DNA from 3 places in the Faecalimicrobium sp. JNUCC 81 genome. Region 1 is predicted to be linked to each of the others. Evidence: riboswitches for the same ligand, from Rfam matches in the RefSeq annotation. Region 1 holds a riboswitch; each other region holds the start of a gene.
What was found. A riboswitch is a leader RNA that binds a small molecule or an ion and turns the genes downstream of it on or off. The one in region 1 is predicted to bind S-adenosylmethionine.
Positions count from the first base shown of each region.

Region 1 (2,281 bases):
ATGCAAGTTGTGAAACTTTCATATCTAGATAATAAAAAATAGTACTGAATAAATTTATTCAGTACTATTTTTTATTTATGCTATTTTACCTTCTTTTCTTTTTTCCTTAATATCCGATAATTTAGGGAATCCAAAAGCTATAGCTAATATTCCAAATAACCCCATCAGAATTGGATAATGTAAGTATCTTAAAATCTCAACTGGAGATATTGCTGCTAATCCTGCAGCTGTTAATATTTGAGCTCCATATGGAATCATTCCTTGACAACAAGAAGAGAAAATATCTAATATACTTGCTGATCTTCTTGGATCTATATCAAATTCTTGTGCTATATCTTTAGCTAATGGCCCTGCCATAACTATTGCTATAGTATTATTTGCTGTACATAAGTCAACTAAAGCTACAAGTGCTGCGATTCCAAATTCAGCGCCTTTTTTATTTTTTATTCTACTTGTTATAAAATGTAGTACAAAATCTATTCCACCATTAAACTTTATAAGTTCAACAATTCCGCCTATTACTATAGACATCATACATAATTCATACATTCCTGACATACCCTGTGATGCAGAATCTATAAATCCAAATACATCAAATGATCCTGTTGATATTCCTATTATTGCTGATACAAATATTCCCATTGGAAGTAATTTAAATACATTCATTCCAAGTAATGCTCCAGCTAATACTATAATGTATGGAACTACTTTTATTATTTGATAACTATAGTTTTCCGATAATACTACGTTATATCCTGATGTATTTATTCCAAGTATTATAGTTGTTATTATAGCTGCTGGTAAAACTATTAAGAAATTAACCTTAAATTTATCTTTAAGCTCGCACCCTTGAGTTCTAACTGCAGTTATAGTTGTGTCAGATATCATAGATAAATTGTCTCCAAACATAGCTCCACCTATTACTGCTCCTATCACTAAAGCCATTGGTATTCCAGTTTTTTCTGATATACCTATTCCTACTGGTGCTATTGCTGCTATTGTTCCCATTGATGTTCCCATTGAAACAGATATAAAACAACCTATAACAAATAATCCTACTACTACAAGATTTGGTGGTAATATTGATAAGCTTAGGTTTACAGTAGCATCAACTCCACCCATGGCCTTTGAAACACTTCCAAATGTACCTGCCAATAAGAAAATCATACACATCAATATAATATCAGGCTTTCCTGCTCCCTTGCAAAACACATCTATTTTTGTAGAAAATAATTCTTTTTTATTTAACATTAATGCAACGCCAGCCGATATAATAAATGCAACTAATACTGGCATTTTATAGAAATCACCTGTTATAATTCCCGTTCCTAAAAATAATAATAAAAATACTCCTAATGGTAATAATGCCAATGCATTACCCTTTTTTATTTCTTTTTCCATACATGTCGCCTCCTCTTATGTTCTAATTAATATATAAAAAAGCCTGAGAATAAACTCAGGCTATAATAAGCAATTATTTACTCATCTTTCAGCTATTAGCTGCAGGATTTAGCACCAATGTATATTAAATATACTGGTTGCCGGGTTTCAAAGGGCCAGCCCCTCCACCTCTCTTGATAAGGAGTATTTAATTTTTCTCTTGCTATTTTTTTATAATACTATAATTGTCTAAATATTTCAAGTATTTTTGATTTTTTTAATAATTATTTTTTTAATAATTTTATCAACATTAGTTTTATGCTTTAGCTAGTTCATTTTCTTCATATACTCTAGCATTTTCTTCTCCTAATAATACCCTTAAAATTCCTAAAGATAAAGACTCAAGTTCATTTTCACCTGGAATAATGTCTACTGGTGCTATAAAATCTACTCTTTGTTTAATCATAGAAGTTATCATATTTGAATAAGCAATTCCACCTGTAATAACTATTGCATCAACTTTTCCCTCTACAACCGTTGCTAATTCACCTATACTTTTAGAAACTTGATATGCCATTGCTTTGTGAACAAGTTTTGCCTTTTCATTACCTTTATTTATCATTTTTTCTACGTCTCTAACATCAACCGTTCCTAAATACGATACTATACCACCATTTCCTCTTATCATTTTTAGCATTTCTCTATGTGAGTATTCTCCTGAAAAACATCTATCTATGATTTTTTTACAAGGCACTCTTCCAGCTCTTTCTGGTGAAAATGATCCTTCATCATCTGATACAATATCTACCATCTTACCTTTTTTGTGTACACTAACTGTTATACCTCCACCTAAGTGAGCTACTATTAAATTTAAATCTTTGTAGTTTTTATTGTTATTTTT
Region 1 covers NZ_CM132203.1:2,802,429-2,804,709, forward strand. The annotation lists gene JNUCC81_RS14050 (DUF1540 domain-containing protein) at 1-32, shown strand, start outside; gene JNUCC81_RS14055 (Na+/H+ antiporter NhaC family protein) at 76-1,401, opposite strand; SAM riboswitch class I at 1,480-1,584, opposite strand; gene buk (butyrate kinase) at 1,697-2,281, opposite strand, start outside.

Region 2 (2,281 bases), 410 kb from region 1:
TTCATACGATAATAGTGGTGTTATAGATAAGTACTATTTAAAAGAGATAATAGATAGTGTTAAAAATTCTAAAATGTATTCATTAAAATCAAAGTCTAGATATGGAAGTATGTCTAGTGAGTATGATTTAAACAATAAGGAAGATATAATTGATTTTAATGATGAAGAAGTTGGCGGAGAATACTGTCCAATACTTGTTGTATATAAACCGGCTAAGTATAATAGAGGTTCTTATGTCCTTGAAGATAAATCTTATGTGTATATAAAACGTCAACCATTAGATGCCTTAATAAAACAAGAAAGATTAGAAGAAAGAGGTATTGATGGTATGGGGGCAATTACTTACATAAAATTAAAAAGGGATCTTACTAACGAAAACTTACAAGATATAATGGCAGAGCTATATGTATATGGTCAAAAAAATGATATTAAATTTGAAAATGTCAAATTAGCTGATATATCATCAAATAAAATTTGGCTTACTGCAGATAAATTAAAAAAAGAGTACAAAGAATTAAGATATTACCATAAAAATTTAACTCAAAAAGTAAAGGATATATATGAATCTACAGGGACTTATTATACTCAGATAAGTGGAAAGTACATATTTGATAGTAGAGAACTTTTACATTGTTACAATACTTTTAAGCATAAAGATATAAACAGTTAGAATATATGTTTAAGTAAAGAAGTTACAATAAGAGAAAGTGCTTGTGGTATAAAGAAAATAAAAAAATATATATAAATAAAATTTTATAATTGACAATGTATGTTTTAAAATATACAATTAGTTTCATAAATAAAAATATTTTGAAAATTAAATAAAAAACCTTATCAAGAGAGACCGAGGGAATGGCCCTATGACGTCTCAGCAACCTACCTTAAATGGTGTGGTGCTAATTCCAACAGGATTTTAATCCTGAAAGATGAGGGGAAGTATATTAATATAAACGTTAAAAATCTTCTTCTCATTTTTGGGAAGAAGATTTTTTATTTGGTTAAAAAGGAGGGAATGTATTTGATTAAACTAAAAAATATAAAAAAAACATATGTATCAGGAAAAAATGTGGTTGAAGCATTAAAGGGTGTAAATTTAGAGATTAAGGAAGGAGAAATATGCGGAATAATTGGATTTAGTGGAGCTGGGAAAAGTACATTAGTTCGTTGTATAAATTTACTTGAAAGGCCAACATGTGGAGAAGTTTTTATAGGAGATAAAGATATTACACTTTTATCAAATAAAGAATTAAGAGAAAGTAGAAAAAACATAGGTATGATTTTTCAACATTTTAATCTTATGAAGTCAAAAACTGTGTTTCAAAACATAGAATATCCATTAAAAGGAAATGGATTGTGCAAGAATGAAATAAAATTAAGGGTTAGCGAACTCTTAGAATTAGTCGGATTAAGTGATAAGGCAACTAGTTATCCATCTCAGTTAAGTGGAGGTCAAAAGCAAAGAGTTGCAATTGCAAGGGCACTAGCAAATAATCCAAAAGTACTTTTATGCGATGAAGCAACTTCAGCCCTTGATCCTCAAACAACACATTCAATACTTAATTTATTAAAAGATATTAATGAAAAGCTTAATTTAACAGTAGTTATAATCACACATGAGATGAATGTAGTAAAAGAAATATGTGATAAAATTGCGGTTATGGAAAATGGGAATATAGTTGAAAACGGAGATATACTTGAAATATTTTCAAATCCAAAAGCTAATGTTACAAAAGACTTTATTTCAACTTTATTTCAAAATAATAAAATATATGATTTATTAAAAAAAGACTTATTTATTCAAGATATAAGTGAAGATGAAGTTTTAGCTAAAATTTCTTTTGTTGGTCAAAATACAGGTCAGGCATTTATATCAAAAATATCAAGAAAGTTTAAAATCGACGCAAGTATATTATTTGGAAATATAGAAATGGTAAAAAATGTTCCAATAGGAAATTTAATTGTAAAGTTAAGTGGTCAAATTGAAAATATACTAAATGCAGATAAGTATCTTAAAGAACATAATATTAGTTTGGAGGTAATTGACTATGATAGAAACATTAAAAACACTAATACCCAATGTAGTTAATCTTTATCCTGAAATGATAAAAGCATTATTTGAGACATTATATATGGTTTTTGTATCGGGAATAGTTTCAACATTAATAGGGTTCCCTATAGGAGTAACGCTTGTAGCAACAAGAAAAGGTGGAATATTAGAAAATAAAATTATAAATAATATTTTAGGTAAAATAATAAATACTCTACGCTCCATACCATTTAT
Region 2 covers NZ_CM132203.1:2,389,395-2,391,675, reverse strand. The annotation lists gene JNUCC81_RS11965 (hypothetical protein) at 1-670, shown strand, start outside; SAM riboswitch class I at 829-933, shown strand; gene JNUCC81_RS11960 (methionine ABC transporter ATP-binding protein) at 1,013-2,086, shown strand; gene JNUCC81_RS11955 (methionine ABC transporter permease) at 2,046-2,281, shown strand, end outside.
Region 2: another riboswitch for S-adenosylmethionine. It lies ahead of JNUCC81_RS11960 (methionine ABC transporter ATP-binding protein); the one in region 1 lies ahead of JNUCC81_RS14055 (Na+/H+ antiporter NhaC family protein).

Region 3 (2,281 bases), 1.2 Mb from region 1:
TACCTTTTATATAAAATAAAATCACCCCTTAAAGTAATATTACTTTAAGGGGCTTTATTTATAAATCTAATTTATATTATTGTCCTAGAGCTTCTTTTCTTAAAATTTGAGCTTTATCTGTTCTTTCCCATGGTAAATCTATATCAGTTCTACCAAAGTGTCCATAAGCTGCTGTACTTTTGAATATTGGTTGTCTTAAGTCTAAGTCTCTTATTATTGCACCTGGTCTTAAGTCAAAGTTCTTTTCAACTAATTTAACTAATATTTCTTCAGATACTTTTCCAGTTCCAAACGTATCTATAAATATAGAAAGTGGTCTTGCTACACCTATTGCATATGCAAGTTCTATTTCACACTTGTCAGCAAGCCCAGCTGCAACTATATTCTTAGCTACATATCTTGCAGCGTAAGCTGCAGATCTATCAACTTTTGTAGCATCTTTTCCTGAGAATGCTCCACCACCGTGTCTTGAGTATCCTCCGTAAGTATCTATTATTATTTTTCTTCCTGTAAGACCTGTATCTCCTTGAGGACCACCAACAACGAATCTTCCCGTTGGATTTATATATATCTTAGTTTCTTCGTCTAATAAATTAGCTGGTATAACTGCTTTTATTACATGATTTATTAAGTCTTCTCTTATTGTTTCACTAGTTACTTCTTCTCCATGTTGAGTAGATATAAGTACTGTATGAACTCTTACTGGAGTATTTCCTTCGTATTCTACTGTTACTTGAGTTTTTCCATCTGGTCTTAAGTAATCTAATGTAGAATTTTTTCTAACTTCTGTTAATCTTCTAGCTAATTTATGAGCTAAAGATATTGGAAGTGGCATTAATTCCTCTGTTTCGTTACAAGCAAAACCAAACATTATACCTTGGTCACCTGCACCTACTTTTTCTATTTCATCTTCTGCTGTTTGTCCATCTCTATTTTCTAATGCTTCATCAACACCCATAGCTATATCCCCTGATTGTTCATCTATAGAAGTTATAACTGCACAAGTGTCACAGTCAAATCCATATTTTGCTCTATCGTATCCTATTTCTCTTACTGTTTCTCTTACTATTTTAGGTATATCAGCATATGCTTTTGTTGTTATTTCTCCCGCTACTAATACAAGCCCCGTTGTTACTGTAGTCTCACAAGCAACTCTTGATAGTGGATCTTGCTTTAATAATTCATCTAATATTGCATCTGATATTTGGTCACATATTTTATCTGGATGCCCTTCTGTTACTGATTCTGATGTAAATAAATGTCTTGCCATTTTAATTCCTCCTTAATTTATAATTTCGGGGTTTGATTCATCCCCTATGCTAGTCCAATTATGAATACTCTTAGTTAATTTAACTTTATATATCTGAAATCTTACGCTATATATTAGAGGTAATAGTTTAATAATTAAAAAACCTCTTCTTATGCAAGAAGAGGTTAATTTTGTATATTCAATACATTAATTAACTAACCTCATCTCTCAAGACTATTTAGTCTTGTAGGATTTAGCACCTTTTCCCAAATGGGTGGTTGCTGGGCTTCACAGGGCCTATCCCTCCGCCGCTCTTGATAAGGTAATCAAGAAAGTTATTAAGTTCTTTATATTATATATCTCATTAATTTATATATTACTATCTTTATAAAATCCTGTCAATAATTTTAAATCAAATTTATCATTTGGAATATTCTTGCTTGTACTATATCAACTATATAGTATCCTATTTAATACCATTTTCATATTATATATTATGTAACCTAAGATAGGTATTTTTTAAATTAAAAATTCATATATTTTTTTGAAGGGGGGTGCCTATGTATTTAGCCAAAGTGAATTATAAAAAAGAGAACGTTGTAGAAGTATTAAGTTCAATACTTAAAGATTTAATCGATGAAAATACAGTTGTAGTTTGCATAGGAACAGACAGAGCTATCGGAGACGCTCTCGGACCATTAGTTGGTACAATGTTGCAAAATAGTGATTTTAAATACCCCGTTTACGGAACATTAGATAATCCTATCCACGCTTTAAATATATACGAATCTATTGATCACATAAAACAGATTCATCCAAATGGAAATTTTTTAGCTATAGATGCATGTTTAGGGTCAAAAAGTAGCATAGGTAATATACAAATAAGAGAAGGCCCAATTTTACCTGGAAAAGGTGTTGGAAAAAAATTACCTCAAATAGGAAACCATTCTATTGTAGGAATAGTTGATAAGATAGATGAAAATAATAGATTTTCATTTAATAATGTGCGCCTTAGCTTCATAATAGAATTAG
Region 3 covers NZ_CM132203.1:163,075-165,355, reverse strand. The annotation lists gene metK (methionine adenosyltransferase) at 77-1,270, opposite strand; SAM riboswitch class I at 1,468-1,573, opposite strand; gene yyaC (spore protease YyaC) at 1,810-2,281, shown strand, end outside.
Region 3: another riboswitch for S-adenosylmethionine. It lies ahead of metK (methionine adenosyltransferase); the one in region 1 lies ahead of JNUCC81_RS14055 (Na+/H+ antiporter NhaC family protein).